4 regions of the Paenibacillus sp. FSL H7-689 genome follow, and region 1 is predicted to be linked to each of the others. Evidence: riboswitches for the same ligand, from Rfam matches in the RefSeq annotation. Region 1 holds a riboswitch; each other region holds the start of a gene.
The links. Region 1 has a riboswitch for thiamine pyrophosphate ahead of C170_RS20370 (thiamine phosphate synthase). Riboswitches for the same ligand answer to the same signal wherever they lie in the genome.
Positions count from the first base shown of each region.

Region 2: it holds a riboswitch for thiamine pyrophosphate, as region 1 does, so the genes downstream of both, tenA (thiaminase II) here and C170_RS20370 (thiamine phosphate synthase) in region 1, are expected to answer to the same signal.
Region 3: it holds a riboswitch for thiamine pyrophosphate, as region 1 does, so the genes downstream of both, thiC (phosphomethylpyrimidine synthase ThiC) here and C170_RS20370 (thiamine phosphate synthase) in region 1, are expected to answer to the same signal.
Region 4: it holds a riboswitch for thiamine pyrophosphate, as region 1 does, so the genes downstream of both, C170_RS02795 (ABC transporter ATP-binding protein) here and C170_RS20370 (thiamine phosphate synthase) in region 1, are expected to answer to the same signal.

Region 1 covers NZ_ASPU01000028.1:159,964-164,803, reverse strand. The annotation lists gene thiO (glycine oxidase ThiO) at 1-341, opposite strand, end outside; gene C170_RS20370 (thiamine phosphate synthase) at 359-1,021, opposite strand; TPP riboswitch at 1,248-1,357, opposite strand; gene C170_RS20365 (ABC-F family ATP-binding cassette domain-containing protein) at 1,433-2,983, opposite strand; gene C170_RS20360 (hypothetical protein) at 3,122-4,105, opposite strand; gene C170_RS20355 (hypothetical protein) at 4,092-4,643, opposite strand; gene C170_RS20350 (hypothetical protein) at 4,640-4,840, opposite strand, start outside.
Region 2 covers NZ_ASPU01000057.1:37,365-42,204, reverse strand. The annotation lists gene C170_RS25205 (endo-1,4-beta-xylanase) at 1-803, shown strand, start outside; TPP riboswitch at 1,010-1,107, shown strand; gene tenA (thiaminase II) at 1,221-1,883, shown strand; gene C170_RS25195 (spore coat protein) at 2,094-2,390, opposite strand; gene C170_RS25190 (hypothetical protein) at 2,402-2,602, opposite strand; gene C170_RS25185 (zinc-dependent alcohol dehydrogenase) at 2,634-3,770, opposite strand; gene C170_RS25180 (spore coat protein) at 3,767-4,153, opposite strand; gene C170_RS25175 (hypothetical protein) at 4,165-4,407, opposite strand; gene C170_RS25170 (hypothetical protein) at 4,596-4,840, shown strand, end outside.
Region 3 covers NZ_ASPU01000039.1:59,342-64,181, reverse strand. The annotation lists gene C170_RS22130 (IclR family transcriptional regulator) at 1-709, shown strand, start outside; TPP riboswitch at 859-972, shown strand; gene thiC (phosphomethylpyrimidine synthase ThiC) at 1,390-3,174, shown strand; gene C170_RS22120 (hypothetical protein) at 3,556-4,245, opposite strand; gene C170_RS30885 (hypothetical protein) at 4,428-4,595, opposite strand.
Region 4 covers NZ_ASPU01000005.1:4,460-9,299, reverse strand. The annotation lists gene C170_RS02810 (copper amine oxidase N-terminal domain-containing protein) at 1-786, shown strand, start outside; gene C170_RS02805 (pectate lyase) at 968-1,636, opposite strand; gene C170_RS02800 (radical SAM/SPASM domain-containing protein) at 1,984-2,859, opposite strand; TPP riboswitch at 3,077-3,179, shown strand; gene C170_RS02795 (ABC transporter ATP-binding protein) at 3,338-4,102, shown strand; gene C170_RS02790 (ABC transporter permease) at 4,092-4,840, shown strand, end outside.

The DNA.
Region 1 (4,840 bases):
AATTCACTGTATGAACGAAAAGGAGTTAGGAATCCCTGGCGTTGCAGACCAGTCTCTACCTCACTGAGTGTAGCCATTAGCACCTGTTGCTCGATAAGTAACTGTCTACTCTGCCTGGCGAGCTTAGCCATCAAAGGATGAGCAAAATCCTCACTGTCTGCTGCCAGCATCCCAGCCGCTGCGCAAGAAGTGCCTCCTGCAATCGTCGAACGCTCCAGTAACAGCACATCCTGTCCATGGGAAGCAAGCTCATACGCAATGGCACATCCAACAACGCCTCCGCCTACAATAATCGTTTCTGCATAAATCTTATCCGGTCTATCAGTAATGATCTTTTTCATCCTCTCATCTCCTTGATTCAGCGGCTCAAACTTTCTGTAGCAACGATAGCCTGCCTTAATGATTCAGCGGCCCGATCCGGGGAATCGCTCGCCCATACATTTGAAATCACAGCGACTCCCTGTGAGCCTGCAGAGCGAATAGCGTGAATGTTTCCCGGTTCGATGCCCCCAATCGCCATGACAGGAATGGAAACACCAGAGCACACTTCAGCCAGAGCATATAATCCTCTTGGTTCAAGATCAGGCTTACTGTTGGTTGAGTAGACATGCCCGAAGAAAAGGTAATCGGCTCCCCGTTCTTCAGCGATTTTTGCCTCATCGATTGAATGAACAGATACACCCAGACGAATTCGCTGGACATTGCTTATAACAGCAGGGTTGTAGTTACGTATAGCCTCTTGCCCCCAATGCACACCGCCATAGATGTCATTCTGTGGTGGCAGTTCTGAACCATTGATAACGATGCGACAAGACGGAACGCCAACACCACGCAGACTTTCAGCCCAACCGATCTTTTGTTGCCACGAGAGTTGTTTCTCTCGTATATGGATGTAGTCCACCCATGGCCAAACGTCCTTTGCAGCTTTTACAAAAGATGCTTGATCCCCTGCACCCGTAGATACAACATGCAGTTCAAATGATCCGTGTACACGTTCATGATAAATTACCGTACTTTTCATCTCCTTCCATGCGTGAATGCTATGAAAACACAAAAAAGCCACTCCCGTAGGGGAGTGGCTGCGTATTAATTATAGGACCAGATGACTGACTGATACATACAGTTCATTTCGTGCAATAAAGCTATAGACCTTATAGCCATAACGTTATACACGCAACTGCATGTTTCAATTTACTAAGCAAGACGGTTGAATTCTTTCGAATTGCCGTTTGCTCACGTCATTCACTGAAACGCGCTCGCCACTTCCCTACGCTGGTATGATCCAGATCAGGTGCAAAGGGTCCGGAATCGCATTCTTCCATCTCAGCCACATCGTGCGGCCCCCCTAGTGTTCATATGAAGTTGTAGCCTATGTTACCATAGAAGGATTTTTTTGTCACTGTTCATTTCTGTTAAACGTTGCTTGAATTGTCTAGTTTTTCTCAGACCATTCTTCGACATTCCATGTTTTGGTGACCCAACCCTCGTAAAAATCAGGTTCATGAGATACCAGCAACACCGTTCCCTTAAATTCTTGCAAGGCACGTTGCAACTCCGCTTTGGCTGTTACATCCAGATGGTTCGTCGGCTCATCGAATAGAATCCAGTTGCTTTCACGCATCAAGAGTTTGCATAAACGAACCTTCGCTTGTTCTCCACCACTCAGCATGTTAAGCGGACGGGTAATGTGCTCATTTTTCAACCCGCAACGAGCGAGATGACCCCGGACTTCATTCTGGGTCAAATGTGAAAACTCATTCCAGACATCCTCAATCGGCGTGATATTCCCAGCACGAACTTCCTGCTCAAAATATGCCGTTTCGAGATAATCTCCCAAAAAGGTTTTTCCACTGAGTGGAGATATTTTGCCCAAGATGGTTTTCAGCAGCGTCGATTTACCCACACCATTACAACCTACGATGGCAATTTTCTCACCACGTTCAATTGTCATTGTCATCTTAGGCAGCAAAGGATACGTATATCCAATTTCAAAATCAATGCCCTCAAAGACCGTTTTGCTACTCGCACGGGCATCCTTGAATTTGAACGTTGGTTTGGCCGCTTCATCTGGACGATCAATACGTTCAATTCTGTCCAGCTGTTTCTCCCGGCTCTTCGCTCGACCTGAAGTTGAAGCACGTGCCTTGTTACGCTGAATGAAATCTTCCTGCTTCTTGATGTACTCTTGCTGCTTCTCGTACGCATCAATATGCTGGGCTTTATTCATATCAGCCATCTCAAGGAACTTGTTATAGTTCGCTGCATATCTCGTTAATTTGGCAAATTCCAAATGATAAATGACATTTACTACTTCATTCATGAATTCCGTGTCATGGGAGATTAAGAGGAACGCATGAGGGTAGTCCTTCAGGTAACGTGACAACCATTCAATGTGCTCTACATCCAGATAGTTGGTCGGCTCATCCAGCAAAAGGGCTGTAGGTTTCTCAAGCAGAAGCTTGGCAAGAAGCACCTTGGTACGTTGCCCACCACTTAGAGCTGCGACATCCCGATCAAGACCAATTGCGGACAAACCAAGACCATTGGCCATCTCTTCCACTTTTACGTCAATCAGATAAAAATCGCCCTGTTCCAGTTGTTCCTGAATATCGCCCATCTCTTCCAGCAACTGCTCCAGCTTATCTGGATCTGCATCTGCCATCTGGTCCGTTATATTCATCATTTCTTTTTCTAATTCAAGCAACGGAAGGAATGCATCTTTAAGAACGTCACGAATGGTTTTGCCTGGGGTAAGCTTCGTGTGCTGATCCAGATATCCATAACGGACCTTAGGTGTCCATTCCACTTTTCCACTATCTTTAAGCAATTTACCGGTAAGGATGTTCATTAATGTGGATTTACCCACACCATTGGCACCAACAAGTCCTACACGCTCTCCGGCAAGTAAACGAAACGATACATTTTTAAATAACGTGCGATCTCCAAAATTGTGACTTACGTTCTCTACTGACAATAAACTCATAAGATGAGGTTGCTCCTATCTATTAGACATTACTTTTATTATTGTTCCGAAACCCTATTCTAGCACAGGTCCCGTCTTTTCTGAAAGTAATGTAAACAGTTCAGGAACCTCTTACATAATTTTGTCATACAGGCTACCCTAACGATTAGAGCATTTATATTCGAAATAGCCTTGTGCAGCTGCTTGTCTTGCGTCTGTAAACACCTCTTCAGCACGGTAACCATTACCACAAGTGGAGGGATAATAGTACTTGATACCCGTTAAAGGATCTACCCCACCTACGATGGCCGTTTTCTTCACGAGTCTGCCTCCACCGATTGCGTAGTTGTTGATCTTCTGGTCACCCACACCTATACCTTGGATAAAGGCCATAATCCCTGTATCGTTAATGGAGTTGTACCAATCTTCCTGCGCAATCAGGGGCATCGTAAACGTATAGGAAATACCGTTCTTTCTGGCAAACTCATTATGGCGGTTAATCACATCAGCCAGATCATCCTGCACAGTAGTCACAATCCGGCTTTGTCTAACTTGTTCAAATACGCTGGTATTCTGAAGTAAAGGAATCTGTGTGGTTGAAGCCAGTTCTTTTTGAAATCCCTCAATCCATTTCCCTGCACTTGCGTCATAGGCATATACGTAGTCGTCCAGTGTAAAGTTAATACTGCTACCATTTGAATCTGAATATGTATAAGGTTTCTTGGGGCTCCACACTTGCCTTAAAGAATCTTCACGGTTACCTGTCAACTCTGTTTCTGTGGACAACATATAATAGCCGTCATAATCCAGAATAACTAAGGCAGGAATGTAATTAAACATGTTTCGAATAGCTGCGGGATCATCCTGAATCCCCATATTCAAAGCCATCGTCTGCGTAAATGTTAACAAGGCAAGCTCTTTGTCCGCTTTAACAAACTTGGTTGAATCATAACCTGCTTCATCATTTTGTTTCTCATTCTGATGCATCACTGCACCTGCATCCATGACTGCAGTTTGAAGTACAGATCTGTATCGTTGGCCAAGATATTGAGCCTCCTCGGCATCTTGGGTATGGAGTGAGATGATCCAGAAGAGCGGGAAAAAGATCAGCACAAATACAATGGATAGCTCAGTAATCTTCATTGAGGACCATACCTCCGTATGTTACAAATACTGCTGAAGCCTGAGCCGTACCACTCAACCATTCACGAATGAGCATGGAAGGTGTACGATTTGTATTTTGGAGTGTCACGGTGAAAAAATCCCCTGTCGTCAACGTATATCTTCGGCCAGGATCATCAACCGGTATCACACCTGAGGATGGGAATAGTCTTTCTCGAATCTGAGCCGAATAATATCCATCCTGCACAACCTCATAGGTCCCGTTAAAACTGTTATTGTCCATCGGGTCTATATAGTGAGGTACATATTTCTTATGTAAATGTTCCATCGACACCTCATACACATTGCCCGTCTGGGCCAGTTTCTCCTCAAACTCAGCCAACATTCGAGGTGAAATATACCCTTTTGTTCGGACAGCATCAACAAAACGTGTTACATTCTGAACAGCCGTCATACGTGCTATATCATCCTGCCGATCGGCTGTTTCAGCAGCTGGGTACACATAGAGCAAAAGGACTGCGAGCAATACGGCAAGCAGCTTGGATGCGGCATTAATCAATTCACACTCGCCTCCTTCCAAAAAACAATCTTGAGCAGTTCTCCAGTTTCATTTCGTATAAACTCTGGTCTGTAGGTGGCATCGAGCTGGACAGGAATCGTCGCTGTTTTGCTGACAAGTGGATCAATCACATACGAAGTTCCGTCTACCTCCACAGGAATGCCTGTGCCTGTCATCTGTCTCACGGTATGCAATAC
Region 2 (4,840 bases), on a different contig from region 1:
GTTCATATCGTGTACGCGAGACAAAAGCCGGATATCAGGTTGAATTGTCCATTCCGTGGGGTGGTATCCAAGTCGGATCAGAATATGAAGCCGGATTGGATATCCGTGTGACTGATGGCGGTTCAAGTGGGACACAACCTTATAATCCACTGTACTGGAATGATCGAACACAATCTCAGGAACAGGATACAAGCAAATACGGCGTGATTCAACTCGCCCCTATGCCCAAATCTGCACAAGCTGTGCAAGGGATTGTTCAGATTGATGGGAAGAAAGACACATCATGGAATAAGGCTGCACCATTTGAAGTAAAACGGTTGAACCAGAGCGAAGGTGCAGAGGCAGTGGCTCGCGCAATGTGGTCAGGTGAGTATCTATACCTGCTGATCGACGTCACTGATCCAAACATCATTACAGATAGTATCAACCCATGGGATCAGGATTCGGTTGAGATTTTCCTGGACGAGAATCACCAGCGCACACCGTATTTTCAATATGATGATGCCCAGTTCAGAATCAGTGCAGACAATGTGGGAACCTTTGCAGGGGGTGCCTCACCTGGACGCCTTGTAAGTGCTGTGAAGAAAACAAATAAAGGATATCTCGTAGAAGCCAGAATTCATTTACAATCATTGACGCCCAAAGCAGGAAATGTTCTCGGTTTCGAGCTCCAAATTAACGACAACCAGGGCGGAGGTAAGCAGAGCGTAGCCAAGTGGAATGATACGACCAATGAGAGCTGGAGAAATACTTCCCAGTACGGAATACTCACTTTTGTCGGAAAGAACAAACTCGGGCATTAAACCATCGGCAGTAGTTGCAAGAATAGAAACCATCATAACAGTGGCTGAAACTCAACCATTGTTGTGATGGTTTTCATCGTTTACATACGTCACCAAAGGTGATGAGGGGCGATACAATCTTCCTTGACTATATTTAACAGCCCTTGATATACTAAATGGATGTTATTTTATCTTTTATGGGAATAGGAAAGTAATCAACTACATACAACCGTTTGCGAGGGAGCCTTAACCGGCTGAGAGGGTGTTAAACCGACCTTACCTGATTTGGATAATGCCAACGTAGGGATGCAACGATGAAACACTGTACTTGGGTAGCTCATGCGAACCCCCTTGTTTTAGTGTATTTGTCTGCGAAACATCCATAGGATGTTTCGTTTTTTTGTTTTTAAATACGTACATTATGAATTGGAGGAACACATGTTGACTATTTCAGAGAGACTATATCAGGCAGCACAGCCTGTGTGGAAGGAATGTCTTGAGCATCCCTTTGTTAAAGGAATCGGAGATGGTTCCTTAACGGTTGAACAATTTCGTTATTATTTGCTGCAAGACTACTTGTACCTGTTCGATTATGCCCGCGTATTTGCACTAGGTATTGTCAAGTCGCACGACCCCAAATTGATGCAGTTTTTTAGTGAAAACGTAGATAACATCCTGAATGGTGAAATGAAAATTCATCGTTCTTATATGGAGCGATTAGGAATTACAGAGGATCATGTTTTCCAGGTAAAACCTGCCCTGAAAAATGCAGCCTATACTAACTATATGCTCTCTGTTTCCCATGCGGGTGGCATAGAAGAAGTACTTGTATCCATTCTGGCCTGCTCATGGAGCTATGCAGAGATTGGTCAAGTCCTTGCCCAAAAGCCAGGTGCAGCTGAGCATCCTTTTTACGGAGAGTGGATCACAGGATATGCTTCCTCTGAATACAACAGCAACAATCAATCCCTAGTGACGTTAACTGATAAGCTATTAGAAGGCTGTAGCGAGGGAACGTACCAACGGATGGAGGATATTTTCGTGATGTGCAGTCGCTTTGAGCTTGATTTTTGGGAAATGTCATGGAAGCTGGAGCCTTAAGTTCACTGTAGTCAATTAAAGTAGAGAGCAGCGGCCATAAACAGTCTCAGGATAGAAATAAGTAGAATACGTAAAGGAACGCTTGCAATAAGCGTGTTTCGTGACGATGCCAAAAAAAGGGCGGATAGTATCCGCCTTTTTTCATTGTTGAAATTCTTGACACAGGGACATTTTGTTCTCTGAAGTCTCTGGCTAAAATCAAAAAGGGTGTCAGGACGGAATGTTCATAGCAGTCTGAATGTTTTTCAGATCGAGCTGAATTTGCTCTGCAATATGGTAAGGGTGGTATAAACCATGCTGCACCATGTAATTTGATATCTTTTCATGAGAATCTATGGCTTCATCGAGCTGTTTCATCAAAATTTGTTTGATTTCGGGGGTGGCACATTCGGTCACAGCCATGGCGTAGTTTCTGACACCGCTCTTGGCGTTCATCAAAAAATCCATTGCGATCACGTCATCGGTCAGCGTATTAAGACCAGTCATGTGTTCTAATATTGGGTTCATTTTTTTATCTCCTATACAGTCGCTTTAGACAGCACTCCACCGAGCTCCTGAAGCTGCTGTTGTGATAAGATCGCATCTTGTTGCAAAATTTGCTTGAGCTCCGGGTCGGTTACCAGAGCTTGCATGGTCTTGGATTTAGTCATACAAACCGTCTTGAACGCAGCTATTTCATGTACCTCGAGAATCTCATGCAAAGCGTATGTGGAATCCATTCAGATTGTCCTCCCATGTATCTATTCATATTTAAGGCTTTAAGATGACTTTAATGCAATCGTCCGTTTTTGTATCGAACACTTCATAGCCCCGTTTGGCCTCGCTGAGCGGAATGACGTGCGTAACAATGTCGCCAGGGTCCACTTTGCCAGACGTAACCAACTCGTACATGTATGGCATGTAGTGAATGACCGGAGCTTGTCCGGAACGGATATTCACGTTTCGCTGCATGATATCACCGAGCGGGAATCCGTTATAACGTCCGCCGTATACCCCAGTGACTTGAATGGTGCCACCTTTGCGAACAGCCTGAGATGCAATGATAAATGCGCTCATGGTGCCGCCTTGCAGTTTCATACCGCTGGCTAGAAATTCAAGATCGCTCATCTTGCCGTCCATTCCTACCGCATCAATGACAACATCGGCGCCGCCTTTGGTCATTTCCTTGAGAGTGTTCCCAATATTCTTATCCTGTTCGAAGTTTACTATTTCCACATTGTTTGTTCGCTTCGCATGCTTTAAGCGGTAATCGACATAGTCGACGGCTATGACCCGCTTAGCTCCTTTCAGCCAGCAGAACTTCTGGGCTAGGAGTCCGACCGGGCCGCAGCCGAGCACAATGACCGTATCTCCATTTTTAACGCCGGCGTTATCTACGCTCCAGAATGCCGTCGTCATGGCATCGGCGATCAAGCTTAGCTTTTCGTCCGGTTGTTCGCAGTTTTCAGGGATCTTAAAGTGGGTAAAATTAGCAAATGGGACCCGTAAATACTCCGCTTGCCCGCCGGGATATCCGCCGGTCGTTCCGGAGTAGCCGAAATATGCGCCCATATCCCCGTGTTCGTTGGAATTGTCACATTGGCTTTCCAGCTGATTTTTGCAAAAAAAGCATTCTCCGCATGCGATGTTAAACGGGATGATTACGCGGTCGCCTTTTTTTACCTTGGTCACGCCAGGGCCCACTTCTTCTACGATCCCCATCGGCTCATGTCCGATGACATAGTTTTCCTGAAGGTTAGGGATCATCCCGTGAATAAGATGAAGGTCAGAACCGCAAATCGCGGTACTGGTGATCTTTACGATCATATCGTCCGGTTTCACAATCTTCGCATCCGGCACCTCTTTGACCACGACATTTTTAACCCCTTGATACGTTACCGCCTTCATGCTTTATGTCCTCCAATATGTTCATCTGGGGTCCGATCAAACATCCCTTTACGTGACGTATCACCCGGGAACAGATTCATCTGCCCGATCATCACCGTATTTTTCGCCGAAAGCTGATCGAGTTGGTACTGTTCGTTCAGCTCATAAGGATGAAACCATTTTTTGCGAATCATGAGCTCCGAAATTTCTTGGTGCATTGAAATTCCCTGCTTCAGATGAGTATGCAACAGGGCTCTTACATCCGGTGAAGCCGTTTCCGTCAGGGCGATGGACAAATTACGTACACCCTCCTTGGCACGAAGAAGGAAATCCATGGCAAAAGTCATATCTGCCATTTCCGGCATATTCAATGAATTAATCGGATCTAAATAATCGGTATTCATCTGAGTTCCCCTTAATGTGTTATAGGTGTCGGATTATTCGGAACGGGTGCTTGAAAAGGAGCTCTTGCGTAGATTGCTTGCAGCTCAGCAATCTGTTGTATGGATTGAATTACGTCTTTCTGCATTAATGCTTTTAGCTCTTGGTCAAAGACCAGGCCTTGCATAAGTTTCGACTTAGCGATGCAGAGCGTTTTGAAGTTTAACGCTTCATGCAGTTCCATCGATTCGTGCGGCGCTAGCGTTGGATTAGCCATTCAGAAATGATCCCCTCCTTTTTCATCAAGATTAGATTTTCCAATGCATCGGATCTTATACTAATATGGATCACCGGAGAGGTAAGATCCGAATATTCCCATACAGTCGCAGGGATATATACAAAATCTCAATCCCATACTTATTTCTGTTTAAATGAATGATCTTACTCATGGAAGGAGGAGTCACGGTGCCCAATAAAAACAAAATTGATCTAGCAACCGAAAACGCAAGAAAACCAGCAGAAGATGCACTTAACTCGAGTGGTAGTAATACGCTGGAGCAGCATGCATCTAACGCGGTTTCTAAGGTGCAGACGGCTTTAAATCAGGCAATAAGCTCGTTAAGTGAATCTAATGCGGCAACAAATTCACAAGCGTTGGAGATTGCCAGGCAGCAATTGACCCGAGCAGAGGAATTTTTAGATCAAGCGAT
Region 3 (4,840 bases), on a different contig from region 1:
ACGGGCGCTGGATATATTATTATGTTTTACCACACGCAGTGATCTGGGACTCACCGAAATTGCCAGCCAGATCGGCCTGCACAAAAGTACAGTCCACCGCTTGATGGCTACGCTGGAGGATCGAGGGTTCGTGATCCGCGATGCAGCAACAGAGAAGTACCGACTTGGCATCCGAATCTGGGAGCTGTCAGCTCATATGTCCCGCAGTGATGATCCCGCTATTCTGCTGTTGCCTGCGATGGAGCGACTGAGAGATCGATTGGGGGAGACCGTGAGTCTGTACCTGCGTGATGGGAGTGAACGGATTCGAATTCAGGCTGTGCAAAGTGATCAGGCGATCCGCCGAGTTGCTCCCGTTGGTGTTAGACTCCCGCTGTCTGTGGGGGCTTCCAGCAAAGTCCTGATGGCGTTTGCCACGGACGAGGATCGTGAAGAACTGATGAACGGGCCGGAATGGCCGGTGTTTATTGATCCCGCGGTGTATTTGGCGCAGATGGGAGATATCCGGGATAACGGATATGCCACAAGTTACGAGGAACGTGAGCCGGGAGCTGCCGCGGTATCGGTACCGATTATGGATCGCAGAGGCAATATTGCAGCCGCACTCTCGGTCTCAGGGCCTGTCAGCCGACTTTCACAGGAGACATTGCATGAATACGCACCTGTGTTGAAGGATGCTGCTACGCAAATGGGGCTCATGTTATCCTGATGTTGATGTAAGTTTTTTCTCCAATAGAGTTTGATCATTTGGAATATAAAGGTTGTTTTTATGTTCCGGTTGCGCTACTCTGTAATGGACGGCCCAGCGGGGCCAGCTTCATTGAATATGAACGGCGGCTTATGTAAGCTGCAACTAATTAACGTTACTGGGGGAGTCCGAATTGTCCGGACTGAGACGGAATCGCATGAGATTCCGGACCCTTTGCACCTGATCTGGATCATACCAGCGTAGGGAAGTAATCGGCGATATGACCACAACCACCACATGATGTGACCCTTGTAGGGCTCCGTTAAGGAGCTGCATAAAGGTGCATTATTGGTGATGGACATAAAAGTCGGTTCCTTCGGGGACCGGCTTTTTTATATACAGGGAACGGGCGATATAGCGCGGATTTTATGGGCTTCTTTTTCGATAACCTGCGGAAGTGGGCTTGGATGAGGAGGGAAGTCTTATAGATCGATGATCTGTGGCAGCCTCCGTCTGTTGTTAACTGTACATGAAAAGTGTCTCCCCTGGTCTGGTGTAGGATCGCTCTTTCTTCTCTGCATTGCGCATGATTTGGGACAGGTACGTAAGCGAGCTAATGATGAAACCAACCAAACAAGCGACGAACACTGAGGAGGAGACAAGTGAACATGAGTACAGGAAATCAAACGGGACAACAAGCGATGGAACAGGAACATAACGGTCAGCAGGTGGAAAAAGAAACAGGGGCGGCCGGACGGGTCCAGCCCTTTCCGGGCAGCCGCAAAGTCTACATTCAGGGCTCACGGCCGGACATTGCTGTACCGGAGCGTGAGATAGCCCTTCATGACACAAATACTCCCCAAGGGGTGGAGCATAACGAACCGCTGCGTGTCTACGATACGAGCGGCCCGATGACCGATCCCGAATTTCATGCGGATATCCGCGCAGGTCTGCCATCCCTGCGCACACGTTGGATCACAGAGCGCGGCGATGTTGAAGCTTATCAGGGCCGTACAGTTAAACCGGAGGATAACGGACTGAAACCCGGAGGGAAGAGAGCCGGCGCTGAAGAGTACCCCGGATTACGTGGCAAACCGCTGCGGGCACAGCCAGAACGCTGCGTGACTCAGATGCACTACGCGAGACAGGGAGTCATTACGGCTGAGATGGAATTCGCCGCCATTCGTGAAGGCGTGGAGCCGGAATTTGTGAGACAGGAGCTGGCGAGTGGACGGGCCATTCTGCCATCCAACATCAATCACCCGGAGAGTGAGCCGATGTTGATCGGTCGTCATTTTCACGTGAAGATCAATGCCAACATAGGTAACTCTGCTGTATCTTCTTCCATTGAGGAAGAGGTGGAGAAGATGACCTGGGCGGTACGATGGGGATCGGATACGGTGATGGATCTGTCCACAGGCAAAAACATTCATACCACCCGGGAATGGATTATCCGCAATTCACCTGTGCCGATTGGTACGGTGCCGCTGTATCAGGCGCTGGAGAAGGTGAATGGCGAAGCGGAAGCGCTGACCTGGGAGTTGTACCGTGACACACTCATTGAGCAGGCAGAGCAGGGCGTGGACTACTTTACGATTCATGCAGGTGTACTGCTGCGTTATATCCCCATGACCGCCAAGCGAATGACAGGTATTGTGTCTAGGGGTGGTTCCATTATGGCAGCATGGTGCCTTGCGCATCATCAGGAGAATTTTTTGTACACCCATTTTGAAGAAATCTGCGAGATTATGAAAAGGTATGATGTGGCGTTCTCACTGGGAGATGGACTTCGTCCAGGCAGTATCTACGATGCGAATGACGAAGCTCAGATGGCGGAACTGGCCACGCTTGGGGAACTGACGCAGATCGCATGGAAGCATGATGTGCAGGTGATGATCGAAGGCCCGGGTCATGTGCCGATGCATAAGATCAAGGAGAATGTGGACTTGCAGATGGAGATCTGTAAAGAAGCACCGTTCTACACACTTGGGCCGCTAACGACCGACATTGCGCCAGGATATGATCACATCACATCCGCCATTGGGGCAGCCATGATTGGCTGGTTCGGCACGTCCATGCTCTGTTATGTTACGCCAAAAGAACATTTGGGCCTGCCCAACAAGGATGATGTGCGGGAAGGGGTCATCGCCTACAAGATCGCAGCTCATGCCGCCGATCTGGCGAAAGGCCATCCGCGTGCTCAACGCCGCGATGACGCATTGTCCAAGGCACGTTTTGAGTTCCGCTGGCGGGACCAGTTCAACCTGTCACTGGACCCGGAACGGGCATTATCCTACCATGACGAGACGCTGCCAGCAGAAGGGGCCAAGGAAGCTCATTTCTGCTCCATGTGCGGACCAAAGTTCTGTAGCATGCGCATTACGCAGGACATTCGTGCCTTTGCCGCAGACAAAGGGTTGTCCGAGAATGGGGCTGTAGCTGCCGGGATGCAGGAAAAGGCCGAGGAATATCGGACACGCTCCTAGGCGCCGGTACAGCGCAAGCTGGGCAGTCTGAAATAGAGATAAAGCCGTTTCTCTCTGTCATTGCAGAGAAGAACGGCTTTTTTTAGTTTTATGTCATGTATGTATTCTTAACCATACTCAGCCTTTATCAGAATTAGCTTTGTGATTAAGTGTGGTCCATATCTTATACAGAATTCCTGCGATAACGAATAAAAGAGCATCACTGAGTTTTGGTGCTCCTCCGTATAGAAATGCGGAACAGGAAAAACCTACTATAAACAGTAAAACAATATAGAGGAATCGCATATTAGTTCACCTCGTTAATTTGTGGTGTTACTAAGTAAGTGAGTTCATAGTTGCATAGTTTCAGATAGAACTTGTTACTTCACTCCAAATCAGCAGCTACTGTCGAGCCAAGCCCAAATCCTTCTCCAAATACGTTGCAAGCAATGCCAGCGGGCTATGGATCTGAATACCACGATTCGTTGTAACTTGTGCAGCAGCGGGAGCCATAGACAGCTGGGCTGCCACTACCGTTTTACCCGGATGCTGCTCAGCAATCTGCTGTAAGCCTTCACGTACCGCTTCGAGATACCCTTGCTGATCTCCACGCATAATCAACTCAAATGTCCCAGGGATGCACACCGCTTCCGTCTGAGATGTCTTGGCAACGTGTAGTTGCCCATTCTCATCCTCTTGCTGTAATACCCGATTCAACCGTGCCATCGTTCCTTCAACGGTTGCCGGATTGGTGAATGCTATTATGTAATCTCCTGGTACTCGCCGCATCTCCTGCAATAACGGATCATCTATGCCGATCACAGGCACAGGGACCTGTATGGCTTCCTGCTCCAATGCTGTCGCAAACAGGGTACACGTGACCAGAATGGCATCGGCATGACACTCAGCGATCCATTGGAGCGTCTGGGCTACCTTCTCGTGAATGACGACCGCGGAAAAGTCAGCGTCATGTTTAAGACGGTCCAGACCTGGATCGACGTAATGGACCAATTCAACTTCATAAGGAGCAAGCGTCTCTTCAATTAAGGCGATGTTAGAATAATGAGCGTGAAAACAACCAATGGTGATCATGTGCTAAGTCCCCTTTTACAGTTCGTATATGTCATGGATCTTTTAGATATTTAAACCATTATAGAAACATGCCTGAGAACTGTACAGTCGTTTATTGCTCAACGCCAATAACCGCCCTTCCGCCAAGCTGCGGAAAGACGGTTGATAACCTGACTCGACTAGAGTCGGTCCGGTGTCCATTTTTATCTAAGGGAAGGAGAAGTATTTTTCTTCGCCATTTTTTGTTGCAGAATTTCATGAAAGGATAGACCTTGAGTGTTCTCATTCTCCTTTTTAGGAGCAGTGGTCGCCGTGTTGCGCGGATATTGGTGATGGTACGGGATCATTTGCTGAATAGGCATGCGGATCATCTTGGTTCCTCCTTTGATGCGTTTTTTTGGATTATGTATTTCGACTGGTTACCATGCCAGGTGCGCATATAGGTACATGTGACTTGTTAGACGAAATAAAAGAGTTTAAAGCGTAATTCCAATTGGATTGTAGTGATTTTACCCGGTTTTAAGGAGATGTAAACGTTTTTAGGGAAATTCAGGAGTAAAGGACCTGATTTGAAAGGTTTGATATGGGAGGATCGAATCGGTTGTTATGTGAATAG
Region 4 (4,840 bases), on a different contig from region 1:
GATGTTGTCATACGGCAGGGTATTACGTACGTGGCATTGACGGAGCTTCAATTCCTCGGCAACTATACGTTTGGTTACAATAACAAAACAAAAGAGATCAGCATTAGCACAGGCAGCGATAAGTATGTCCTTACACCTAACAGCAAAACAATGAAGAAAAACGGTCAGAATGCGACATTATCCTCAGCGCCGATTCTGGTGAATGGTAAAGCGATGCTTCCGCTCCGTGCCATCGGTGAAGCTTTTGGTGCCAAGGTGCAGTGGAACCAGAAGGCCAAGGAAGCCTACATTTACACTACCGACGCTACGATTGTAAAAGAATATAACAGTTCCGATCTGACTGTGGCGCGTGAAGCCGCACTGCATCTGCCACGCTTCTCTGAACTGGGACAAGCAAGTCTGGACATTCGCAATCCTTTGGGTCCGGTGGATTCATCCATTGAATACATCTTTGAGCAAGGTAAAAAAGATCGTTTCTTCGTTGTTGAGGATAACGATCTGATCAGTTATTATATCCTTAAAAATGGAAGTGCACTGCTACAATGGCAGGCTAACATCAGCAAAAATGCCGGAACCATCGGTGACCTGTTCTTTATTAAAAACAAAGCCGTTGCTGAAGCAGGGACTCGTCCTTCCGTAGCAGGTCAAACACTCGTATCATTTAAGTACTCTCGCATGCTTGAAGAAACCTCTTACGAAATCATGAACAAATTGGGCTCTATTGATACCGGTTCTGTTGTCCCCGAGAAAGGCAAAGTCATCGTTGAAGTTCCGGGAGAGCAATAATTTGAGCATCCTCTATAAAACATTGCTCAGCAGAACTATACTATGACATCTGCATTACAAAGAGCGTCCCACAAAGTCATTGTAACAATGACCTTGGAACGCTCTTTTTGGCGTTATATTTTAACTTCAAATTACAAGCAGAGCTTAAACTTTTACCAACTCCAGCGATTCAATCTTCTGTCTAATATTGCGTGTTCCCAGACTGGCTCGTTTTCCCTGAAGCAAACCCCTTGAACAACGTTGGTACTTTGGAATAACGGGTATTCGTAATTTTCCCTTGTGATGTGCTGCTGTCTGTACGCATAATCGAATCTTTCACATTGGAAATGTTGGAGTTATCCAGCGTCATGTTAACTGCGAAGGAAGTTCCACCATTTTGGCGAACCAGTTTGCCAATATCATCTGCACGGAAATTTTTGATGTTAATTGTTCCAGCTGCATTCATCTGGAACACTTTATCATAAGCCTTATACGCTGCCCCACCGGTAATGTTAACCGTTCCGGCAGACTTCAATGTCAGTGCATCCTCGCCCACGTCCTGCCAGACCACATTCGATATATTACAGTTGCCATAACAGTGAACACCATCAGCAGCTGGTGATCCAATGTTTACGTTTTTGAGCGTGGCCCCTGCCTCCAGACGGAAGACTGGCTTCTGATTTTCTGCTTGAGATCCGTCGCCCAGTGTGGAAGGATTAGCTACAAATGTTTTGCCTTGACCATCATAGGTCGTGCCCTTTGGAACCACAATGGTTGAATTTACAACCGTAGGCGCAGCCGCAGCCGGAACTGCACCAAATATAGAAGCAACCAAACCAGCGGACAGTAACAACGTCAACATTTTTTTCATAACTTTATTCCTCCCTTATTCTCTCGTTTTTTGGTAGTGTACAGCCTGGGCTTGTACTGGAAGATCGTCAGAGGTGCACCTCTGTCCGATCTACAACCTAATCTTACCAAATAAGGGAGGTAACTAGAATAATCATTAGATCAGATATATCATGACAACGCACAATCCCTGTCATATCGGCATTTTTTGCATATCAGGTTTCTCAAACAATATGCTGATATCAACCTCTGGTATGCTCATTTGTAACGTATGTACCCCTCACTTAATCCCCAATAACAAAAAAAGACCACTACATTTGTCTCCAAATGTGTGATCTTGAATGTCTTCTGGCTTGCTGATATAAAATATCAGGCTCCAAATCTCTGACGATAACCGCACTTTCTACACAACTCTTCTACAGCTTCGCGTTTGGAGAAGCCATATACCAGATTGTTCGCTCGCTCACCCTCAATAATCTCCGAGAATGACTTCTCGTGCACATTACCCAGGTTAATCACACCCTCGCCATCGAGACAGCATGGAACCACCGTTCCATCTACAAGCACAGCTGCCTGACCGCGAAGTGCATGGCAAAAGCCTTTACCGTCATCTTCAGGCGCATCCAGACTTGGCCACTGGAACTCATGGTCCTGATTCAGGTATACATTCGGGGCAATTTTGACCCCACTGCCTGGAACTACTTTTTCCTCAATGCGGAAGTCGAGATTGAATTCACGTTCCAATACTTCAAGGGTCTCCCGATTTCGATTCATCTGAGCATTTGTGAAGTTATCCTGCGTCAGATTCCAAAGTCGGAATGAGATGATGACATTGTGCTTAACGGCCTCGTGTACAAAGGACAAAATATGACGCAGGTATCCGTCACGATCTGTTGAACCTTCATGCCCATCGAAGCTGTGCAGGGAGAAATTCATCTGCCGCAGCGCCGGTTTGCCAAGCAATTTATGCTGAGTCTTGGGCAGCAGTGTACCATTCGTTGTAATGTTCACCTTGAGTCCCTTCTCATGTGCGGAATCGAGCAACAGATCTATTTTGGGATGCAACAAGGGTTCACCTTTGACATGTAGATAAATATGATTGGTGTGTGGTTTAACTTGATCCAGTATATTGTTGAAGACTTCAGGATCAATGAATCCTTTGGCACGCTGTGTCTGCGGACAGAAGCTGCATGCCAGATTGCAGATACTCGTGATCTCAATATATACTTTTTTGAACGTTTTCAACTCGGGTCCCCATTCTGCTTCGGAGGGAGAACAATCCCGCCTGCATTTGTGATCCGGCCAATATGCGCCACCACTATTATATCGGGTTAGGGAGCCCAGGTAAATTGTTCAGTTGTTCGGGTCTGACTCCAAGTTCATCTCAAGAATTCTATCACGCTGCCTCTTTACAGTTCATGTTCAAGTGATATATGCTGAACACACAACTGCATATCTTGAACTTTTGCACTAGGGGAGCCTTGCGGCTGAGACGAATATGACTATTCGGACCCTTTGAACCTGATCTGGATCATACCAGCGGAGGGAAGTGGAGCGGCCTTTTAGTAAGCGGAATTTTTTCATGTATGTGAAGATAAATTGCGGATTTAACTTACAGACCCACTCATTTCTCCGGAAATGGGTGGGTCTTTTTTGTTCCTTTTGCAGAGTATAGGATGCCGTTGTTATTGCAGCAGTCTGACATCAAGGGGGTGAGGATCAGATGTATAACCATGTAACCATTCACAACGTAAGCTTTGCTTTTCCCGAAAAAAAGGATTCCCCTGTGCTCTCCAATGTGTCGCTTCAGGTTCAACAAGGAGAATTTGTCTCGCTCATCGGCTCCAGCGGATCAGGTAAAAGCACGCTCTTCAAGCTGCTCGCAGGCTTGCATGAACCAACGGTTGGCACCATCGATATAGCTGATGTCCCGCAAGGACAACGGCTCGGACGAGTCGCCTATATGCCACAGAAAGATCTGCTGTTATCCTGGCGAACCGTCATGGAGAACTGCATGCTTCCTTCCGAGTTTGCACCAGGCCGACAGGACAAGGACAAGTTACGTGCCAACATCCTAGCTGGATTGGCAAGGTTCGGCCTGTCGGGTTATGAACAGGCCTATCCAGATGAATTGTCCGGCGGCATGCGGCAGCGGGTGGCATTGCTTCGTACCTTGCTTACAGGCGGGCAGCTCATGTTGCTGGATGAACCCTTCGGTGCACTCGACGCATTAACCAAACGAGAAATGCATCGCTGGTTGCTGGAGCTGTGGGAGAGCTTTGGCCAAACCGTGATGTTCATTACACATGACATCGAAGAAGCCCTGCTGTTAAGTGACCGTATCATTCTGTTAACTCCAGGAGGGCAAGGTCAGCAGTTGCAGGAGATGACGGTTCCTTTACCACGCCCAAGGCATTCGGACATGATCTACGAACCGGCTCTCGTGCAGATGAGGCAACAACTGGAGGAACAATTGCATGCACGATAGAGCTGAGGTTAGCGTCTGGACGTGGTGTTCAAAGTGGCTCTCGAGGTCGTTTTCCCAATATGGTCTGTTCATTATGCTCATGTTCTTATTACTGGCGATCTGGGAAGTGATTGTGCGTATGGGATGGGTGCCCTCCTTCATCATTCCTGCACCCACGGCCATCGTAAGCTCACTGGTTAAGCATCGCCGTCTGCTGTTGACCATCCATCTGCCTGCTACCTTTATGGAGGTTGTTGTTGGTTTTGTCTTGTCCATAGTGACTGGAATTACGCTGGCAACAGGCATGCATATGAACCGATCGATTGAAAAGGCATTGTATCCCTTCATTGTAATTAGTCAGACCATCCCGCTGATCGCCTTGTCCCCCGTATTTATCTTGTGGTTTGGTTACACGTTGTGGAGCAAAGTCGCGGTGGTATTTTTAATCGCATTCTTCCCCATTGTGGTCAGTACCTACGATGGACTCCGCCAAGGCGATCCGGAGCAGCGTGAACTACTGCTCACCATGGGCGCCAACAAGTGGGATATTTTTTGCAAACTCCAGGTTCCGCTGGCACTTCCCTCTTTTTTCTCGGGGCTAAAGATGTCTGTGGTGTACTGCGTGGTTGGGGCAACGATTGGCGAATGGCTCGGTGGTAGCAAAGGTCTAGGGTACTTCAGCCGTCGTATGTCCAGCAACATGAACACGGATGCGATGTTTGCCGCCATTTTGCTGTTATCCCTGCTTGGGATCGTTTT